DNA from 2 places in the Microbacterium sp. A93 genome. Region 2 is predicted to be linked to the other one. Evidence: riboswitches for the same ligand, from Rfam matches in the RefSeq annotation. Region 2 holds a riboswitch; the other holds the start of a gene.
The links. A riboswitch is a leader RNA that binds a small molecule or an ion and turns the genes downstream of it on or off. The one in region 2 is predicted to bind glycine.
Positions count from the first base shown of each region.

Region 1: it holds a riboswitch for glycine, as region 2 does, so the genes downstream of both, gcvT (glycine cleavage system aminomethyltransferase GcvT) here and gcvP (aminomethyl-transferring glycine dehydrogenase) in region 2, are expected to answer to the same signal.

Region 1 is NZ_JBPXMT010000019.1:54,814-59,022, reverse strand. Features, by position in the region: gene gcvP (aminomethyl-transferring glycine dehydrogenase) at 1-5, opposite strand, end outside; gene gcvH (glycine cleavage system protein GcvH) at 67-444, opposite strand; gene gcvT (glycine cleavage system aminomethyltransferase GcvT) at 441-1,547, opposite strand; glycine riboswitch at 1,602-1,699, opposite strand; glycine riboswitch at 1,700-1,795, opposite strand; gene ACSU1G_RS33365 (ABC transporter ATP-binding protein) at 1,911-2,744, opposite strand; gene ACSU1G_RS33360 (ABC transporter ATP-binding protein) at 2,741-3,637, opposite strand; gene ACSU1G_RS33355 (ABC transporter permease) at 3,634-4,209, opposite strand, start outside.
Region 2 is NZ_JBPXMT010000002.1:181,075-185,283, reverse strand. Features, by position in the region: gene ACSU1G_RS05120 (MFS transporter) at 185-1,378, shown strand; glycine riboswitch at 1,602-1,732, shown strand; gene gcvP (aminomethyl-transferring glycine dehydrogenase) at 1,943-4,209, shown strand, end outside.

The DNA of each region.
Region 1 (4,209 bases), on a different contig from region 2:
AGCATGGTGCGCTGGGTCTCGGCGGTCGTTCCGATATGGCGATCGGCGAAAGTGGTCACTGCGAAATCAACCCTCGGTCAGGGCGACGTATGCATCACGATCGAGCAGCGCGTCAGCGGCGCCATCGGTGATCGAGATCTTGATGAGCCAGCCACCTTCGAAAGGCTCTGCGTTCACGAGCGACGGGTCATCTACGACGGCGTCGTTGATCTCGGTGACGGTGCCGACCAATGGTGCGTATAGCTCGCCGACCGATTTGGTCGACTCGATCTCGCCAACGACCGTGCCGGCGGTGAGCTCGGTGCCGACCGCGGGGAGCTCGACGAACACGACATCGCCGAGCTTGTCTGCGGCGTAGTCGGTGATGCCGATGGTGGCGACACCATCAGAGATGGAGAGCCACTCGTGCTCCTCGGTGTACTTCAGCGTGTTGAGATCAGTCATTTCTTCCTCCGGTAGAAAGGCAGGGCGGTCACAGTTGCGGGGATCTTCGTCCCCCGCACATCAAGGAACACGGTGGATCCCGCTTCAGTAAAAGTGGGATCGATATAGGCCATCGCGATCGGGTGGCCAAGAGTGGGGCTGAGCGCACCGCTGGTGATCTCGCCGAGGACCGTGCCGTCTTCGGCGACAACGTCATAACCGGCGCGGCCGGCACGTTTGCCCTCGGCTGCGAGGCCGACGAGCACCCGTGCACCCTCGGCGGGCGCTGCCTCCGACTTACCGACGAACGAGTCCTTGTCGGATGCCACGACGCGGCCGAGGCCGGCCTGCGCAGGCTTGATTTCACGCGAGAGCTCGTGCCCGTACAGCGGCATACCTGCCTCGAGACGAAGCGTGTCGCGGGCGGCAAGTCCGGCAGGAACGAGGCCGTGCGTCGCTCCGGCGGTGAGTACGGCATCCCAGACTACGGCGGCGTCTTCGCTGCGCACGAGCAGCTCGAAGCCGTCTTCACCGGTGTAACCCGTGCGCGCGATGAGCACCGGCTGACCGTTGTAGCGCGCGGAGGCCCAGGCGTAGTACTTCTGCTCGACCCACGGGATGCTGACCTCTGTGATGCCTTCGGTCGCAGCGACGATCGCCTCAGCGGCCGGCCCCTGCACTGCCAGCAGTGCATAGTCGTCGGAGACATCCGCAACAGCCGCGTCGAAGTCGTTGGCCCGCTCGGCGAGCGCTGCGGCGACGGCATCCCGGTTTCCGGCGTTGGAGATGATCAGGAAGCTGTCGTCACCGAGCCGATAGACGATCACGTCATCGATGATGCCGCCGGTCTCGGCGAGCAACAGCGAGTACTTCGCCTTACCGATGACCATGGTCGACAGACGCCCGGCGAGCGCGAAGTCCAGATATGCCGCAGCATCCGCGCCATCGACGGTGAACTCGGCCATATGCGAGATGTCGAAGAGACCGGCTGCCTGGCGCACCGCGTGGTGCTCGGCAAGGTCGGAGGTGTAGCGCACTGGCATCTGCCAGCCACCGAAATCGGTGAAGGATGCGCCGAGCGACTCGTGTCGCTCGCGAAGAGGGGTGAAGCGGGCCTCAGCCATGGAGTTCTCCCGGATGGATCGGAAGGATGCCGTACGGAATGCACGGTATCCGAGAACTCCCCCTCTGTCATAGGCCTGAGAGTTTCACCGCCTGCAGAGCGCAGGAAGCTTTCACCGTCGGCGGATGCGTGAGCATCACTTTTCAGAGCGGCCTGACCGGCGCGGTACGCGTTACCTGAGAGATTGGCGGGGAGGCTTGCTCCTTCGGTGCTCGGCCGAATACACCGAGGCTCTCCCGCACAGGTCATGGGGCCTGTCTTCAGTTGTGCCTCCCATCCTACCCGTTGCGAGCGGGCGCTCGTGGCTCACAGTTTGCGTGAAACAGAGCCACGCGCGCCCACTCGCAACCTTGGGAGGGAAAAACTAGAGGGCGAGCTCGGCTCGCACCTCGTCGCGGAGGCGGCCGAAGTTCTCGGGCTCGGGGGCCGCACCCAGCAGCGTCTTCGTGTAGTCGTGCTGCGGGTTCAGGATCACCTCATCGGAGGGGCCCCGTTCGACGATGTCGCCGCGATACATGACGAGAATCTCGTCACTGAAGTGCCGAGCGGTCGCCAGATCGTGCGTGATGTAGAGCACACCAAGTTGCGATTCGCGCTGCAGATCGGCGAGCAGATTCAACACACCGAGGCGGATGGACACGTCAAGCATCGACACAGGCTCATCCGCCACGATGAAGCGCGCGCCAGGCGCGAGGGCACGGGCGATCGCGACCCGCTGGCGCTGACCGCCGGAGAGCTCGTGCGGACGACGCTCCGCATAGCTCTCCGCCGGCGTCAACTGCACCCGCTCGAGCAAGTCCAACGCGCGTGCGCGCACCTGCGCCGCCGACAGCTCACGGTGATGGATCCGCAGCGGCCGCTCCAGGTGGTGGATGATCGTGTGGAACGGGTTGAGAGACGCGAACGGATCTTGGAAGACCATCTGCACGTCAGAACGATAGCGGGCCAGCTCCCGCCCGTGCGTGCCGCTGGGCCGGCCATCCATCAGGATCTCCCCGGATGTCGGTGTCTCCAGCTTCATCAGCATCCGCGCGATCGTGGACTTTCCGCTGCCGGATTCCCCGACGAGGGCGACAGTCTTGCCTGGCTCCAGCGTGAAGGAGACGTCCTTCACCGCGTGCAGGGTCGTCGTCTTGAAACCGGAGCGGAGCCGGAAGTCTTTGGTCAGGTTCCGCGCTTCGAGAGAATAGTTGCTCATCGTTGCACCTCCGTGATGATGGATGCCGAGGCTGAATTGTCGACGGACCCAGTGACCGCCCCCGACCGCACGAACCCGCCGCGCTCGCCGCGCAGACTCGGAAAGCTGGAGAGCAGCTTCTTCGTGTACTCGTGCTGCGGTGTGCGGAAGATCTCCTCCGCCGTCCCCTGTTCGACGATCTCGCCCTGCAACATCACCGCGATCCGGTCACTGATCTCGATGAGCATCGGCAAATCGTGGGTGATGAAGATCACTGCGAAACCGAGTCGTTCACGCAGCCGCATGATCTCTCGGATGATGCCTCGCTGCACGACCACATCAAGCGCGGTGGTCGGCTCGTCCATGATCATCACCTGCGGATCCAGTGCCAGCGCCATCGCGATCATCACGCGCTGGCGCATTCCGCCGGACAGCTCGTGCGGGAAGCTCGTCAGACGTGCGGGGTCCACACCGACGAGTCGCAGCAGCTCCTCCGACCGCTCGGTCTTCGCACGGCGACTCATGCCTGGACGGTGCGTGTCGAAGATGTCGAAGAGCTGCGCCTTCACGCTGATCACCGGGTTGAGCGAGTTCATCGCCCCCTGGAACACCATCGAGATCTTGTCCCAACGGAACGCGCGCAGCTGTTCGTCCTCCAGTCCTACGATGTCGATGTCGGTACCGGATCGATCATGGAAGGTGATCTCCCCGCTCGTCAACAGCGCCGGAGCCTTCAGGAGCCGATTCAGCCCATAAGCGAGGGTGGTCTTGCCGCAGCCGGACTCTCCCGCGAGACCCAGGATCTCGCCGCGGTGCAGGGTGAGCGAGACGTTACGCACGGCCTTGACCGGCGGATCTACCTCGTACTCGATGGATACGTTGTGTGCAGTCAGAACTGCTTCGGGGGCGGTCACGCGGTGACTCCCTTCGTCTTTGCTACCTTGCGCACGCGTCGAGCAGCATCTGGGGCGTTGCGTAGCTTCGGGTTGATGATCTCGTCGATGGAGAAGTTGATGAGCGACAGCCCGCAGCCGAGCAACGCGATCAGGATGCCCGGTGGGATGAACCACCACCATGCTCCGGTGCCCAATGCTTGCCCGGACTGGGCGTCGTTAAGGATCGTGCCCCACGTGATCGAGTCCGTAGCACCGAGTCCGAGGTAGGAGAGCCCGGCCTCACCGAGGATCGCGAAGATGATCGCGAAGAGGAATTGTGCCGCCAGCAGCGGCAGCAGGTTCGGCATGATCTCCACCAGGATGACGCGGATCGACCGTTCGCCGGCGACCTTGGATGCGTAGACATAGTCGCGGCTGCGCAGCGAACGCGCCTGCGTGCGCAGCACCACCGCGGAGCCCGCCCACGAGGTAATGCCCAGCACACCGGCAACCAGCAACCAGCTGCGGGTGTCGAAATAGGTGGCGATCACCATCACCAGCGGAAGTCCGGGGATGACGAGCATGATGTTCGTGACGAGGGAGAGCACCTC
Region 2 (4,209 bases):
GGGTGACCACGCCAGTGTCTCGTCCACAGGCGACGAGAGGGTGGCCGCCGGGTGTCCGGCAGGCGGCCGCCGGGCGCAAGGTGACGACGCCAGGTCACGACGGTGGGGGTGCCGTCACTTTGCGCCTGAGGGCTGAGGGCTAAGGGCTGAGGGCTGAGGGGCGCGGAGTGCCTAGGGTGAGGGGGTGACTACCGAGACGACGTCCTCCCGGGGCCCCACGGGACTGATGGGCCTGTTGTGGATCGCAGTGTGGGGCTTCTCCGGATTCTTCCTCAGCTACTCGACCATGGTGCCGATCGGCCTCGCCCGTGGTCTGAGTGCCGTGACCGGCGGCACCCTGTTGACGGTCATGATGCTCAGCGTGATCGTGGTGCAGCCGGCGGCGCCCGTCCTGCGGCAACGCTGGGGTCCGCGCCGGACCGTCGGGACGTCCCTGCTGCTGATGGCCGCCGGGCACGGGGCGAGCCTGGTCATCCCCCATCCCGTGGCGGCACTGCTGGTGACCGGACTGGCCGTCGGATGCGGTTTCGGGATCCTCGTGGTGGTGGCGACGGCGGCCGTCCCCCTGGTCTCGCAGCCCGGCCGGGCGGGCCGGGCCCTGGGGCAGTTCGGTGCGGCGACCTCCGGTGCCGCCGCCGTGGGCGCCCCGTTGGGCCTGTGGTTCAGCGGGGTGGTGCCGTTGGAGAACTTCCGTCTCGCGGCCGCCGTCTGCGTGCTGCTCGCGTTCGTCACCCTGCGGGGGATCCCGGACCGGGTCGCGGGCGCCACCGCCCCCAGCGCCAGCACCGCGGAAGGCGAAGCGGGGCAGGGGGGTGCGGCCCGCGCGTCGGGCACGGGTTCCGAACCGGCGGCCACGGGGTGGTGGGCCGCACTGGGACCGGTGCTGCTGCCGTTCCTGGTCAGCATGGCCGCCTACGGCCTGGTGATTGCCTTCGGACCGGGCGGAGACACCGCACACCCGGCCGTGTTCATCGCGACCATGCAGGCGGCCTCCGTGGCGGGGCGCTGGGTCTCCGGATCACTGACGGACCGGCTCGATCCCACGGCGGTCTACACGGCCGGGATCGCGATGACGGCGGCTGGCCTGGTGGCCGTGGCCCTGACGGAGCCGCCGTGGCTGTTGGCCGCCTGCCTGGTGCTGATGGGTGTGGGGATCGGCACCGTGCAATCGGCCAGCCTGGTCATGGCCTTCGCCCGGGCCGGCAGCCACGGTCAGGCCAGCGTCGGTTGGAACATGAGCTTCGACACCGGCCTGGGCCTGGCGGGGGTGTTCGGCGGGGTGGGGTTCACCTACCTCGGGTCCGGGATCACCTTCGCCGGGGTGGCCGGCCTGATCCTGCTCGCGGGGATCCCGCTCTGGCTCAGTCGAGCCCGATGAGGATCCGGGCCGCTCGGTGTCGTCTCATGACGAGGCCGGTCAACCAGAGGACCAGTCCGGGCCAGCCCCAGGACAGCGCCAGTCACCACCCCACGCCCACGTCAGCCGGCCTTCTGGTGTCCAGCGCCGGATTCTGGGACGGGCCCCCGGCACCCCGGCCGTCATCGAAACCCCTGCCCGGCGGCGGGATCTGTCCGGTTGTGCCAGACTGGGCGCACGTCAGGCACCCCGCGCGGGAGAGCGCCGTGACCCGTCGTCGGTCGGCCGGAAGGTCCGCCGCGGTACGGGATCACAGCCGCCGAAGGAGCAATTTCTCCCCGAGAATCTCTCAGGCCCCGGTACCGCGCAGGGCATGGCGACTCTGGAAAGCTCCGCGGGGCCAGCGGCCCCCGGACACCGACGGTGCAAGCACGTATCCTCCAGATACGGGCGGAATCTCTCAGGTCCATGACAGAGCGGGGAGGTACCGATCCGTGCCCACCGCGCCCTGGAGGAGACCCCATGAACGCCAGCTACGCCCCCGACGCCACCACGCCGACGCCCACGCAGACCGTCCCGCCGGCCATGAGCCAGCGCCACGAGCCGCGGGACACGGCCTCAGCACCGTTCACCAGCCGTCACATCGGCCCCCGCCCCTCGGACGCCGAGCACATGCTCTCCGTGCTGGGCTTCGACTCCCTCGCGGATCTGGTGGACGCCGCCGTCCCGGCGGACATCCGCCAGGACACCCCGCTGAACCTGCCCCCGGCCCTGACCGAGGCCGCCGTCCTGGAGGACCTGCGGGCGATCGCGAACCGCAACATCGTCAAGACCCAGATGATCGGGCAGGGCTTCTTCGACACGGTGACCCCGCCCGTGGTGCTGCGCAAGGTGCTCGAGAACCCGGCCTGGTACACCGCCTACACCCCCTACCAGCCGGAGATCTCCCAGGGCCGTCTGGAGGCCCTGCTGAACTTCCAGACCATGGTCTCCGACCTCACGGGGCTGGAGATCGCCAACGCCTCCATGCTGGACGAGGCCTCCGCCACGGCCGAGGCCGTACTGCTGATGCACCGCGCCAACAAGAAGTCCGCCAGGACGGCGTCAGGCGGCATCACCCTGCTGGACGCCGACCTCTACCCGCAGACCCGCGCGGTCATCGAGGGCAGGGCCCGGGCTCTGGACCTGGACGTGCGCACCGCCGACCTCACCTCCGGCCTGCCCGCCGAACTCTCCGCTGAGCTGGAGGAGAGGGGCCTGTGCGGCATCGTGCTGCAACAGCCCGGAGACTCCGGGCGGATCCACGACCACACGGCGGTCATCGCGCAGGCCAAGGAGCATGGCGCGATGGTGACGATCGCCGCCGACCTGCTCTCCCTGGCCCTCATCACCCCTCCGGGCGAGCAGGGCGCGGACATCGCCGTCGGCACCACCCAGCGCTTCGGCGTCCCGCTGTTCTTCGGCGGGCCCCACGCCGCCTACATGGCCGTGCCCAAAGGCCTCGAACGTCAGCTGCCCGGCCGCCTGGTGGGTGTCTCCCAAGATGCCGCCGGCCGCCCGGCCTACCGCCTGGCCCTGCAGACCCGCGAGCAGCACATCCGCCGTGAGAAGGCCACGTCCAACATCTGCACCGCCCAGGCACTGCTGGCCATCACGGCCTCCATGTTCGCCGTCTATCACGGCCCGGAGGGCGTGAGAGCGATCGCCGAGCACGCCCACCGCCAGGCCTCCCGCCTGGCCGCCGCCCTGGAGTCCTCCGGGTTCACGCTCACCCAGGACGCGTTCTTCGACACGGTCCAGGTCTCCGTGCCGTCCCTGGCCCGCACCGTGGTCACCGCCGCGGAGGCGGCCGGGGTCAACCTGCGCCTCGTGGACGTCGGGACCGTTGGCATCTCCTGTGACGAGACCACCACGGACGAGGACCTCGTGGCCGTGCTCTCGGCCTTCGGCGCCCCGAGCCAGTCCTTGGACGCCGGCGGCGCGCAGGCCGGCAGTCACCCCCAGAAGGACGACGCCGGCCGGTCGGCCTCGGCGCGTATCCCCGCCTCCCAGCGGCGCAGCAGCGCGTTCATGACCCACCCGGTGTTCAACACCTACAAGTCCGAGACCCAGATGCTGCGCTACCTCAAGCGCCTCTCCGGCTACGACCTGGCTCTGGACCGCACCATGATCCCGCTGGGTTCGTGCACCATGAAGCTCAACGCCACCGCGGAGATGGAGTCCATCTCCTGGCCCGAGTTCTGCTCCATCCACCCCTTCGCACCGGACCACCAGACCGAGGGATGGCGCTTCCTGCTGGGCGACCTCGAGGAGAAGCTGGCCGAGATCACCGGATACGCGGCGGTCTCCGTCCAACCCAACGCCGGTTCGCAGGGTGAATATGCGGGCCTGCTCGCGATCCGCCGCTATCACCTGGACCAGGGTGAGGGCGAGCGGGACGTCTGCCTGATCCCCGCCTCCGCCCACGGCACCAACGCCGCCTCGGCGGTGCTCGCCGGACTGAAGGTCGTGGTGGTGGCCACCGCATCGGACGGCACCATCGACTCGGAGGACCTCGCCGCCAAGATCGAGGCGAACGACGGCCGGGTCGCGGCCATCATGATCACCTACCCCTCCACGCACGGCGTCTATGACGCGGACGTGCGGGAGGTCTGCCGCACGGTCCACGAGGCCGGCGGCCAGGTCTACATCGACGGCGCGAACCTCAACGCCCTCGTCGGCCTCGCGCAGCCGGGCCAGTTCGGCGGGGACGTCTCCCACCTGAACCTGCACAAGACCTTCTGCATCCCCCACGGCGGCGGCGGCCCGGGGGTGGGCCCCGTGGCCGTGGCCGAGCACCTGGCGCCCTACCT